One region of the Microbacterium sp. P5_E9 genome, then DNA from elsewhere that is predicted to be linked to it. Evidence: predicted binding sites of a transcription regulator. Region 1 holds the regulator's gene; each other region holds the start of a gene.

Evidence for each region. The regulator LexA, encoded in region 1, represses DNA repair genes until DNA is damaged. The targets are predictions, from matches to a motif close to TCGAACANNTGTTCGA.
Region 2: the regulator LexA is predicted to act here: its motif matches at 2,780-2,795, upstream of ACXJ3V_RS08795 (intein-containing Rv2578c family radical SAM protein).
Region 3: the regulator LexA is predicted to act here: its motif matches at 1,899-1,914, upstream of ACXJ3V_RS14790 (DUF222 domain-containing protein).

Annotation. Positions count from the first base shown of each region.
Region 1 is NZ_JBFUMV010000008.1:31,543-35,818, reverse strand. It holds gene metE (5-methyltetrahydropteroyltriglutamate--homocysteine S-methyltransferase) at 1-23, shown strand, start outside; gene ACXJ3V_RS11790 (hypothetical protein) at 20-1,636, opposite strand; gene lexA (transcriptional repressor LexA) at 1,753-2,433, opposite strand; gene ACXJ3V_RS11780 (LysM peptidoglycan-binding domain-containing protein) at 2,696-3,088, shown strand; gene ACXJ3V_RS11775 (histidinol-phosphate transaminase) at 3,156-4,193, shown strand; gene hisB (imidazoleglycerol-phosphate dehydratase HisB) at 4,190-4,276, shown strand, end outside.
Region 2 is NZ_JBFUMV010000004.1:175,526-179,801, reverse strand. It holds gene ACXJ3V_RS08805 (acyl-CoA dehydrogenase family protein) at 1-1,153, opposite strand, end outside; gene ACXJ3V_RS08800 (D-alanyl-D-alanine carboxypeptidase family protein) at 1,296-2,360, opposite strand; gene ACXJ3V_RS08795 (intein-containing Rv2578c family radical SAM protein) at 2,804-4,276, shown strand, end outside.
Region 3 is NZ_JBFUMV010000013.1:29,050-33,325, forward strand. It holds gene ACXJ3V_RS14780 (PadR family transcriptional regulator) at 1-290, opposite strand, end outside; gene ACXJ3V_RS14785 (PQQ-dependent sugar dehydrogenase) at 469-1,599, opposite strand; gene ACXJ3V_RS14790 (DUF222 domain-containing protein) at 1,943-3,433, shown strand; gene ACXJ3V_RS14795 (MFS transporter) at 3,463-4,276, shown strand, end outside.

The DNA of each region.
Region 1 (4,276 bases):
GACGGCTGGTGACGGCCGACTAGGACGCAGTCCGCTTCGGACGCGGGGGCTTGGGAGGGGCGGATGCTTCGACCGGCCCCCCGGCGGAGGCCGCTGCCGGGGCATCCGACGTCGAAACCTCGACGTCGCTCTGGTCGACCTCGGCGTCGGCCTCGGCGTCGGCCTCGGTCGCAGCGTCGGTCTCGGAGGCTGTCCAGACGGCTGCCGCCTCGGCGCGTGCCGCCGCGATCTCGGCGTCGGCCGCGGCCTCCTCCGCATCGAGCGCGGCCTCTTCGGCGACGAGCGCAGAGTCCTCAGTGCTCGGTGCGACCAGCTCATCCGGTCGCTTCTGCAGCAGTTCGAGCAGCCACGCGACGACGAACGCGACGATGATGACGAGGAAGACATCCCCTGTCGACAGCGGACGCAGTGCGAAGAGCCAGAGCACGGCGAGCACGGCGATGACGACGCGGATGAGCACTCGGTAGCGGGCGAGCGCGATCCCGAACGCTCCCGTGTTCAGCCCGCGCGCCGCGAACCAGCGGCGTGCCGACGAGTTGACTCCCCGGATGAAGCTGCGCGAGCGGGCTGCCGCGGACGAGCGGCCCATGAACCACCCGAGGACTCCGATGAAGACACCCAGCAGCGCGATGATCGCCGCGGTCTGGTGCATCGACCCGATCAGCTGGCTGTAGATGACGTCGAGCCCGGCCACTGATAGATCGAGCTGCACGGCGACTTGGCCCATCACCGGGTATCCGGCCGCGAACCCGAGCGCCAGCGCGCCACCGCCGATCAGGAAGCCGACACCGGTTCCGATGATGGCGACGCTCCGTCGGCGGGCGATGAGGATGCCGAGCGCGAAGAGGGCGAGTGTGATGATCGGGAGCCAGTATCCGAGCGTGGAGGCGATCGCGTAGGTCGTGCGAATCGCGAGGAGCGTCTCACCCGTGCCGATGATGACGACCTTGTCGATCGCTGGGATCATCTGGGCCACCCCGACACCACGGTCTTCGAGGTTCTGCTTGACGCGCTCCACGATCGCGCCGAGCTGGATGCCGATGCCGTCGTCGGTCATGACGACGATCCCGCCGCCGTCCGATGTCGCAGCGGCGGTGAGGGCGCGGTGCGCGGCACGCGTCGTCGTCGCCCAGACATCGGCGAAGGCATCCGACTCGATGACCCGCGTGACTGTCGTGTTCACGAGATTCTCGAGACCGTCTGCTGCGGGGGCCTTCAACAGATCGAGTGCCTGGGCGGCACGCGGCGGCAGGCCGAGGTCGGCGATGCCGTCGAAGACGTTCGACGTCAGCTCGCTGAAGTCGACCTGGGCCGTGATGGCGTCCATCGTCTCGTCGATGATCATGCCCTGGACGGCGGGGTCCTCGGCGAGGGGCGCGAGAGTGCTGACGAACGCATCCTCGTCAACGAGCTGCACGCGTGCCCACGCGCTCACGATCGCGATGGGAACCAGAAGCGTGGCGATCACGATGATCAGCGCCGAGACGAAGGCGCGCCAGCGGCCGGGTTCTCGCTGCCGCTTCGCCGCTGCCGGCGGGATGGGCGTCGTCGGCGCGGTGACGTCGCGGAGAGCGGTGTTCTCCGCCTCGAGCCGTGCCAGTTGTTCGCGGAGTTCGTCGATCTCGGTTGCGGCCACGACGGCCCCCTCTCGTCTGGCGCACCCCCGCGCCTTCGGCCATTCTGCCGGTCGTTGCAGTCCGAGTGCCATGCCGCGCGGGGAATCATCGCCCGTCATGGGCGAGAATTCACCGATCAGACGGCTCGGAGGACCGCGACGATCTTGCCGAGGACTACCGCGTCGTCGCCGAGGATCGGTTCGAAGGCGGAGTTGCGGGGGAGCAGCCAGGTGTGCCCGTCGCGCCTCCGGAATGTCTTCACCGTGGCTTCGCCGTCGAGCATCGCAGCGACGATGTCGCCGTTCTCGGCGGTGGGCTGCGATCGGACGACCACCCAGTCGCCATCGCAGATCGCCGCGTCGATCATGGACTCGCCGACGATCTTCAACATGAACAGATCGCCCTTGCCGACCAGCTGACGGGGCAGCGGGAAGATCTCCTCGACCTGCTGGTCGGCCGTGATGGGGACGCCGGCGGCGATCCGCCCGACGAGGGGCACCATGGCGGCGTCGCCGACCACAGGACCGGAGTCGGCGGGATTCTCGGTGGCGCTGCCCGGGAGATCGATGAGCACCTCCATCGCGCGGGTCTTGCCCGGGTCGCGGCGCAGATAGCCGCTGAGCTCGAGCTGATTCAGCTGGTGGGTCACGCTCGAGAGGGACTTGAGGCCGACCGCGTCACCGATCTCGCGCATGCTCGGCGGATAGCCGTGCCGGGCGATCGATCGCTGGATCACCTCCAGGATGGCGAGCTGCTTGTCGCTCAGGCTCTTGCGTCGCCGGGTCTGCGGCTTCTCGCGGCCGGTTGCCTCGGTCATCGTCCCAGCTCCTGTCTCGCGCCCCTGAGGTGCATCGTTCTTCGAATGTCGGAGGTCCCTGATGGGCTGTTCCTGTCGAAACCGTATCCGGTCAGGCAGGTGGAGCGAAGCAGACTCGCCGCGTTTCGTGTTCGAGGAACTGCTGTGTTCCACCGCACTTGACAGGATATTGCATCGAAGATAACTTCGGAAGAGAGATTCGCATCCGGCGCTCCCGGCCGAGTTCCGGATGCGAACCTCTCCCCACTCTCAGGAGGACCTCATGACCGCCATCGGATTCTCGGGCGCTGCGACACACCGCATCTCCGCCGTCGGTGCGACCGCTGTGGGCGGCACGCGACTTCGTCTCACGACACGCGGTCGCCGCGTGCTGGCGACCATGGCGGCGTTCCCCGCGGTGGTGGCACTGAGCATCGCGGTGATCAGCGGCGGGGCGGCACTCGCGTCGCGCGATGCCGGGGCTCCGGCGGGCTCCTTCACGACGATCACGGTCGCCGCGGGCGACTCGCTCTGGTCGATCGCCGAAGAGGTCGCGCCGACTGCTGACCCGCGCGATGTCGTGGATGCCATCGTCCGGCTGAACGCTCTCGAGGGCGTCACAGTGGCGGCAGGACAGCGCATCGCCATTCCCGCCGAGTACGCGCCCGCCCACTGATCCCGTCGCCTCTACGATGGGAGGGGTGAGCCTCGATCGACTGCCCCTTCGTGACGATCTGCGCGGTATGACGCCTTATGGCGCACCGCAGGCGCCGCTCCCCGTCGCACTCAACGTCAACGAGAACACGCATCCTGTCCCGCAGGAAGTGGCCGACGACATCCTCGACTCGATCGCACTGGCGCTGCGCGACATCAATCGCTACCCCGACCGTGAGTTCACCGCTCTCCGCGAAGGCTTCGCGGAGTACCTGGGGCATGGCCTCACGGCGGATCAGCTCTGGGCGGCGAACGGATCCAACGAGGTCCTGCAGCATGTCCTGCAGGCTTTCGCCGGTCCTGGCCGCACCGCCTTCGGGTTCGCGCCGACGTACTCGATGTACCCGCTGCTGGCCCGCGCCACCGGCGCATCATGGATCGCGGGGGAGCGCCGGCACGATTTCACCGTCGACGCCGAGAGCGCGGCAGCCCAGGTCGAACAGGCCGCACCCGATGTGGTCTTCCTGTGCGCGCCGAACAACCCGACCGGCACGCCCATGACGCTCGACGTCATCGAGGCGGTCTATGACGCCACCCAGGGGATCGTGGTGGTCGACGAGGCGTACCAGGAGTTCGCCCCGCGCGACGAGCGGTCCGCCCTCACACTGCTGCCCGGCCGCGAGCGGCTCGTGGTTTCGCGGACGATGAGCAAGGCCTTCGCGTTCGCGGGTGCCCGCGTGGGCTACCTCGCCGCCGATCCCGCGGTCGTGGACGCGCTTCGCCTCGTGCGGCTGCCGTACCACTTGAGTGCGCTGACCCAGGCTGCGGCGACGGCGGCCCTGCGCCACGCGCAGACGATGCTGCGGATGGTCGACGAGATCGTCGCGCAGCGCGACCGCACGTCCGCGACGCTCGAGGCGCTCGGCTACGAACCGCACGAGTCGTGGACGAACTTCGTCCTCTTCGGCGGCGTCGACGATCCTGCCGCCACCTGGCAGGCCCTCTACGACCGTGGCGTGCTCATCCGGGATGTCGGCATCGCGCGCCATCTTCGCGTGACCGCCGGGACCGAGGACGAGACGACGGCGTTCCTGGAGGCGCTGGCCTCGATAGACTCGGCGGCATGACCGGACGCACCGCTTCACTGCGCCGCGCGACGAGCGAATCGACCGTCGAGCTCGAAGTCAACCTCGACGGCACCGGCCGAAGC
Region 2 (4,276 bases), on a different contig from region 1:
TGGCGAGCTCGCGGCCGACGATCTCGCGCATGATCTCGTTCGTGCCGCCGTAGATGCGGTGCACGCGCGCGTCGAGGAATGCGCGCGCGATCGGGTACTCGGTGATGTAGCCGTAGCCGCCGTGCAGCTGCACGCAGACGTCGATGACGTCCCACTCGCGCTCGGTCGCCCAGAACTTGACCTTCGCCGCTTCGACGGCCGAGAGCTTGCCGTCCTTGTAGGCGAGCAGGGCACGGTCCATGTACGCCCACAGCGCGTCGACGGTGGTGGCGACCTCGGCCAGCTTGAAGCGGGTGTTCTGGAAGTCGATGATCCGCTCGCCGAAGGCCTCGCGGTCCTTCGTGTACGCCAGCGTCCACTTCAGCGCGGCCTCGGCCGCGGCGGCGCCCGCGATGCCGATCGAGAGGCGCTCGAGGGGCAGGTTCATCATCAGCTGGATGAAGCCCTGGCCCTCTTTGCCGCTGATCAGGTTCTCTTCCGGAACGAACACGTCGCTGAAGGACAGCTCGGCGGTGTCGTGGCCCTGGAAGCCCATCTTGTGGAGCTTCTTGCCGTGGTCGAAGCCCGCCATGCCGTTCTCGATCAGCAGCAGGCTGAAGGCATCCGCCTTGTTGCCTTCGCCGGTCTTGACGAACGTGACGATGACATCGGCGGTCTTGCCGCTCGAGATGAACGTCTTCGCGCCATTGACGAGATATCCGCCCTCGACCTTCTTGGCGGTCGTCTTGATGCCGCGCAGGTCGCTGCCCGCGCCGGGCTCGCTCATCGCGAGGGCGCCGAGGATCTCGCCGGTCGCCATGCCGGGGAGCCACTTCTCCTTCTGCTCCTGCGTGCCCATGTGCACGAGGTAGGGGATGGCGAGGTCGTCCTGGATGCCGAAGGCGCCGGCGAGCGAGCCTGCGCCGGCGAGGATCACCTCTTCGTTGACGATGGCGCGGAAGCGGTAGTCCTGAAGCATCCCGGCACCGCCGAACTCCTCGGGGACCGAGAGTCCGATGAGGCCCGACTCGCCTGCGGCGAGCATGGTGGCACGATCGACCTCGCCCGCGGCATCCCACCGCTCCCGCGCCTCGTTGGTCACGTAGCGCTTGATGAACTCCTTGACGACGTCGCGGAACGCCTCGTGGTCCTCGTCGTAGATGTCGCGCTCCATGCGCCCCTCCTCGTTGAAGTCTGCCCGGCGATTCCAGACCAGGAAGACCCGGACGATCGCGCGGCGGATGACATTGCATCTCACCTATAACGGTACTCGGTATCACGGACTGCGGATGCCGCCACCTCGGTCGCGCGCAGGCTCAGCCGACGTAGTCCGGCGCCGCGGGCATGCCGAGGAACTGTTCGAGCGTGTGCCAGGCACCGGCGTGATACTCCGCCGCGAGTTCGGGGCCGACGTAGCGAAGATGCCACGGTTCCGGCGAATAGCCGGTGATGTCGGTGTACCCGTCCTCATAACGGACGATCCACCCGAACTCCCACGAATGCGCGGCCACCCACTGCTGCTGCGCCGTGCCGGCGAAGCTCTCGAGCCCGACGCAGCCGCCCGAACAGGCCGTGACGTCGGCAGCGAGTCCGGACTGGTGCTCGCTGTAGCCGGGCCGCGCGCTGACGGTGTCGGCGTGCGCTCGCCCATTCGCCGACACCTGTGCTCCATAGGTCGACTGCTGCGTCCGGTAGGACCGATACCCGCTGTCGAGCGCGATCTCGCCCGCACCGGCGGTCTTCGCGGCTGCGACCATCGTGGTGAGGGCGGCTGCGGCATCCGTGCGAAGCGATCCGCCGCTGATGTCGCGCACGGCCGCGGGCGCGCCCAGGGGCGACGGCCGGTAGTCGATCGGGTCGTACGGCCGGGTCTTGTTCACGAGCACCCAGACGTGCGCCGGGTCGTCGAGGGGAACGCATGGTGCCGTGCCCGCCGCCACCGTGGCCCGGAACGGCTCGGCACCCCCGGCGAGCGCGAGCGCGGTCGTATCGTCGCCCGCGCCGATCGCGGCGACGAATTCCGGGTTCGCACAGACATCGACGAGCGCCGGAACCGCGGACGAGGACGGAGCGGGGATCGCGGCCACCGACTCGGGAAGGGGGACGGGATCAGGCTCGTCGGCGACGGTTCGGGTGGCGGTCGTCTTCATGGGCGTCGTCACCGCCGCCGTGATGACCATCGTGCCGCCGATCAGCAGCGCGGCAGCGGCGACAAGACCGAACCCCGCCCGGATCCACGCCGCCCGCCGGGTGCGCAGATGCCGGGCCGGCGTGACGTCGGACTCGAGCAGCTCGGTCCCGCGCACCTCCCGACGGGTCGGGCCGGTGCTGGCCGGGGGCTCTTCTGTGCGGTTGTGCTGCTGTGCTGGGGCGGCTGACACAGCGGCCTCCCGCGCGCGGAGCTCGCGACGGGTCAGGCCGGTTGCAGTCGGCGTCGCCGGCGTTCGGGTCGCCCCGTCCGGGGTCTCCCGGGCATTCTCAACGCCGGGAGCCGGCCCCGTTACCGGAACATAGTTCGAGCGGTGGCGCGCGGGCATCGGAGCGGGTGACGCGGCTCCCACCCAATCCGGAAGGTCGTCCCTGTTCCCCGCAGACGAGTCGGAGTTCGTGGCATCCGCCTGCCGTTCGGGCGCACCAGTGTCGTCGCGAGGCTCGCGAGCCGCGCGACGGCTCGTGGGCGGAGCGTGCGGTCCGGGTGCCGTCACTCAGCCATTCTCCCCCGAGTTGCCGCGACGGATTCAGGCATGACCGATTCGCGGCATCCAAATCGTCTTTTTGTTCTATTCTGCTTGACACACATTCGTACGTCTGTTCTCATGAGATGGTGCGATGGCAAGGTCAGGAACTGGGAGTGGCGGATGCCGCGGCCCTGCCTGGCATGGAACAGCTCAATGGACTGGTGCGATCGGTGACGACGCCCGAGTTCTCCGGCATGACGTTCCACGAGGTGATGAGCAAGAGTGCCCTCAATCATGTGCCTGGGGCCTCCGCGATGCCGTTCGACTGGACGGTGAACCCGTACCGCGGATGCAGTCATGCTTGCTCCTACTGCGTAGGTCCCGACACGCTGGTGCTCTGCGCGGACGGTCGGCAGCGGCGCATCGACGAGCTCACGATCGGTCAGGAGATCATCGGAACGGAGCAGCGTGGCGACTACCGTCGCTACGTCCGGACGCACGTCGCGGCGAAGTGGGCGACACGCAAGCGCGCTTACCGCGTCACTCTCGCGGACGGAACGGAACTCGTCGCGAGCGGTGACCACCGCTTCCTCACTGAACGCGGGTGGAAGCATGTCAAAGGCGCGATGGGTGGAGCAGATCAGCGGCCGTACCTCACCACCAACAACCGACTGATGGGTTTCGGCCTCGGCGGTCGCGCCGTCCTCGGCCCTCATCTCGGCGGCGACTATCGGCGGGGTTACCTCTCTGGCATGATCCGCGGCGACGGGATGCTGTTCCATCGCTCGTATACGGATCTTGTTCGCACAAGGGCGATCCATCGCTTCCGGCTCGCGCTGGCCGACGTTGAGGCACTCGATCGAACCCGACAACTTCTCGCCGACGAGGGGATAGCCACCGACACACGACCTTTCACGACGGCCACCGCGACGCGACGCGCCATGACCGCGATCCACTCCGCACGTCGAACGGACGTGGAGGCGATCGAAAGGATCATCACAGTCCCGCGGTTGCGGACCCATGCCTGGCATGCGGGGTTCCTGGCGGGAATCTTCGATGCGGAAGGCTCTCACTCGGGCGGCATCCTTCGGATCAGCAACAAAGATCCGGAGGTGCTCCGGCTGATCGGCGAGGCCCTCACCGCGCACGGTTTGTCTCACGTCGTCGAGCCGGCGAACGCGAACGGTGTTCGCAACGTCCGCGTGTCAGGTGGACTCCCCATGCGACAGCGATTCTTCCGAATCACCGAGCCAGCGATCACCCGGAAGATCGACATCGTGGGCACTGCGGTCAAGACGGTCGCCGACCTCCGGGTTGTGAGTATCGAGGATCTCGGGCATGACATCGAGATGGTCGACATCACGACAGGCACCGGCGATTTCATCGCCAACGGCGTCATCAGCCACAACTGCTTCGCCCGGGGCACGCACGAATACCTCGACCTCGACGCGGGGCACGACTTCGACTCGCAGATCGTCGTCAAGATCAATGTCGCCGAGGTGCTCCGCCGCGAACTCGCCCGCGGCTCCTGGCAGCGCGACCCGGTCATGCTCGGCACGAACACCGATCCGTACCAGCGTGCGGAGGGACGCTACCGGCTCATGCCGGGGATCGTCTCG
Region 3 (4,276 bases), on a different contig from region 1:
AGTGCGGGGGGTCGGGCCTCCGTCGACAGCCAGAGCGCGAGCGCTTCGCGGCCCTCCGTGGTGATCGAGTAGATGGTGCGCGTGCGTCTGCCGGAAGGCTCCGCCCGCGCCGTGACAAGGCCCTCCTCGAGCAGCTGCTTCGGCGTGATGTAGCGCTGCCGGGCCGCGCGTGGCCAGAGGTGGTCCACGCCTCGCCCGACCTGCTCCGCGAGCTGGTAGGCCGACCAGTCCCGGGAGGTCAGCAGCCCGAGGGTGAGGTACGCGGAGGTCGTGAGCTGGCGATCGGTCATGGGTGCTCCCCTCAGCTCCACAGACTTCGAGCCTACGTGCGCGGCGCCGAACCCAGTGCCTATACTGAGATCCGGTTACTGCATTGCGCAGTAGTCGGGGGGACCAACGCATGCGTCGCCCGACCAGACAGATGTGGGGATCCCTGGTCGGACGGCGCATGCGTCTTGACTCGGCGGGTCACGTTCCGAGCGCCACACGGAGGATGCGGTCGTCCTCCGGCCCCGGAGAGCCGCGTCCGTCGGTGTTGTTCGTGATGAACCACAGATCGCCGTCAGGTCCCAGGGCCACATCGCGGAGCCGCCCGAACTCGTGCAGGTAGTAGTCGGTGTGCTGCGAGGGGTCGGCCGTCGGGACGGCGCGGAGCACTTCGCCGCGCAGATTCGCGATGAAGATCGTGTCGCCGACGATCGCCATGCCACTCGGGCTCGCGGCATCCGGAGTCCACTGCTGCACCGGATCGATGAACTCCGCGCCGCCGCCCATGCCCTCGACGACGGGCCAGCCGTAGTTCTCGCCGGGCTCGATGATGTTGAGCTCATCCCAGGTGTCCTGGCCGAACTCGGTCGCGAACATCGTGCCGTCCGCGGCCCACGCGAGTCCCTGCACATTGCGATGGCCGTAGCTCCACACCGGCGAATCGGGGAACGGATTGTCACCAGGGATGCCGCCCTCCGGCGTGAGCCGCAGGATCTTGCCGCCGAGATCGTCGAGGTCCTGGGCGCGATCGCCCTGGGCTGCGTCTCCGACACCGACGTACAGCATCCCGTCGGGGCCGAACGCGAGGCGCCCGCCGTTGTGGTTGCCGGCGACGGGCAGAGAGTCGATGATGACCTCGGGGTCGCCGAGCGCGAACGAGCCGGGCGAGCCCTCCAGGTCGTAGCGCTCGATGCGGTTGTCGGTCGGCGTGCTGAAGTAGACGTACAGCCCGCCGTCGGGCCCCACTGCGAGCCCGAGGAGCCCGCCTTCACCTCGGCCGTCGGCATCCGCGATCACGCCGACCCGGTGCACCCCACCGTCGTCCGCGATCTCGACGATGCGCCCCGAGTCTCGCTCGCTCACGAGTGCCGTGCCCTCGGCGAAGACGACCGACCACGGCACCTCCAGTCCCGTCGCGAAGCTCTGCGGCTCGCCCTGCGGAACGACCGCTGCCGCCGCGGGACTCGAGCCGGCCGAGGGGGGAGTCGCCGTGGGTTCTGGCGCGGCCGCGGTGCATCCGGCGGCGGCGAAGACGACGCCCAGCGCGAGGGCGAGCCCGGCGTGACGCCGAAGCACGCGCCGCGCGTTCTCGGTTTTCGAGTCGCGACTCACCACTCCAGCGTGCGCCATCCCGTCGCCGTGCGCCATCCCGGCGCGGCCGGCGTCGGTGAGCGCTGGGAAGGTGGCGCGAGTGACCGACCGCCTGCGCGCATGCGACCACCTTCTTGGGATGGTCTTGTCCGAGTTCGGGGAGGGCATCCACCCGGCAAATCCCACTCCTATCCGTCGTGCGTGCGATCGGAGGTATGGCGGTGGCGATCGCGGTGTTCTCCCTCATGCGCTCCGCGAGGGCCTAACCTCCGGCCGGGGTTCCGTTATGCATTCGTTACCCTTCTCCGGGTGGAATCAGCTCGAACACTCGTTCGAATGTCGGTGGTCGCTGAGAGCATGTGGCATGGCGTTCTTCTCAGACATCGAGCAGCACATCGCGATGTTGCGCGGCGCGCTGGGCGAAGACACTTCGGCCGACGCTCTCCCGGTGAAGATCAACGAGCTCGACGACGCGACGGTCGTGAGACTGATCGGCGCCGCATCCCGGCTCATCCGCGCCGCCGAGAAGGTGCGGATCACGGCCTCCGGGGTCGTCGCCGCCCGCTCGACGCGAGATGCGGGCCATAACGGGCTTGCGCAGGTCCGCGGCCACCGCTCCCCCGTCGCGTTGATTCAAGACCTCACGGGCGCAACGCACGCCGATGCGGTGAAGCATGTGCGGCTCGGCGAGTCGCTGCTGGAGTCGGTGGGCATCGGTGCCGCCGGAGCGTCGACGGATGCRSCGTCAGCCGGTGCGCCCACCGACGTGCCGGRGKCGTGGCACGCGCCGCTCGGCCGCGCGCTCCTCCARGGGACGATCAGCTCCGCYCAGCACGATGTGATCCTCCGCGGCCTCGGCGAACCGCCGGCCGTTGACGACACGGCGGCCGCGGAGCACATCGTTGAGGTGTGGTCGTTGGCGGCGGAGCAGCTTGCCGTCGAGGCCTCCGAGCGGACGGTCGAAGAACTGGCCCGCGCGGCCCGCACCATCCGCGACCAGCTCGACCCAGAAGGTGCCGAGCGCCGCTTCGACGAGCGGTTCGAGCGGCGGTCGTTCCGACTGTGGACCGACGCCGACGGTGTCCGCCATGGTGCCATCGTCTTCGACGACCTGGGTGGCACGTGGCTGCAGACCATCCTCGACAGCGCACTCCGTCCCCGGCGCGGTGGCCCACGGTTCGTCGATCCGACGGAGAAGTCCCGCGCCGAGGAGCTCGTGGCCGATCCGCGCACAAACGATCAGCTTGCGTACGACCTGTTCCTCGACGTGATGCGCTCGGGAGCCCTGGCCGACTCGGCGACGGTCTTCGGAACGAAGCAGGCAGGCGTGCGGGTGCTCGTCACGGAGGCAGCGCGAGCGTCGGAGGCGAACGGCCGGGCCGCGGTGGGGCTCACCGAAGACGACCAGACCGCCGTGCCGGCGTGGCTGATCGCACAGCAGGCCTGCGAGGTCGGCACTATCGAGTGCACGATCGATCGGGACGGAAACCCGCTCTACCTAGGACGAGAGCAGCGCCTGTTCTCCGCGAAACAGCGCCTGACCCTCGCGATCCGCGACGGCGGATGCCGATGGCGCGGGTGCGATCGACCGCCCTCGTATTGCGAAGCACATCATCTCGACCCTTACAGCGAGGGTGGATGCACCGATATCGACCGGGGCATCATGCTCTGTCGTTATCACCACATGCAGCTGCACCACGGCGCCTGGTGGATCACGCGCGACGGTCTGGGAGAGTTCGTCCTGCATCCTCCGCAGGGGCAGGGCGAATCGATCGTCCTCACACCGCGCCTCCCGCTCCGATATGCCTGGGCAGATGTCGATCCGCCCCCGCTCCGATTTCGGCGAGCGGCGTGACATCGCGCCTCGACGCTTAGGATCGAGGGATGCCCTCGATCGGTGAAGTCGTCGCACCCCGACGCCTGGGAACCGATTTCCGCTGGCTCATGGCGTCCTCGTGGACGACCAACCTCGGCGACGGCATCGCCCTGTCGGCGGCGCCCCTGCTGATCGCATCGCTCACTTCGTCGCCCCTGCTGGTCGCGTCGGGGGCCATGATGCAGTTCCTCCCGTGGCTGCTCTTCGGACTGCTCGCCGGCTCTGTCGCCGACCACCATGACCGCCGCCGGCTCGTGATGCTGGCAGACGGCTCCCGCGTCGTGATCGTGGGAGCCCTCGTCGTCTTCCTCGTCACCGGACACGCGACAGTCTGGATCGTCCTGGCGACGACGTTCCTGTACGGCACCGCCGAAGTGTTCGCCGACACGGCGAGCAGCACGCTGCTGCCGATGATGGTGCGCCCGGCCGACTTGGGCATCGGCAACGCCCGCCTGCAGGCCGGCTACCTGGTCGGCAATCAGCTCGCCGGACCGGCGCTCGGGGCGATCCTCTTCTCGGTCGGGTCGTTCTGGCCGTTCTCCGTGCAGATCATCTGCGTCGCGCTCGGGGTCGTCCTCATCTCTCGGATCGCACGCACGCCGATCCCGCCACGCGCGGATGCCGAGTCCGGCGTCAAGACGCATCCGATCCGCGAGGGCCTGCGGTGGCTGCGCGGCAACCCACCCGTGCGCACGCTCGTGCTCATCATCTTCGTGTTCAACGTGACGTGGGCGGCGCCGTGGAGCGTCCTCGTCCTGTACACGACCGAGTACCTCCACATGGGCGCGATCGGCTACGGCGCCATGACGACCGTGTCGGCCA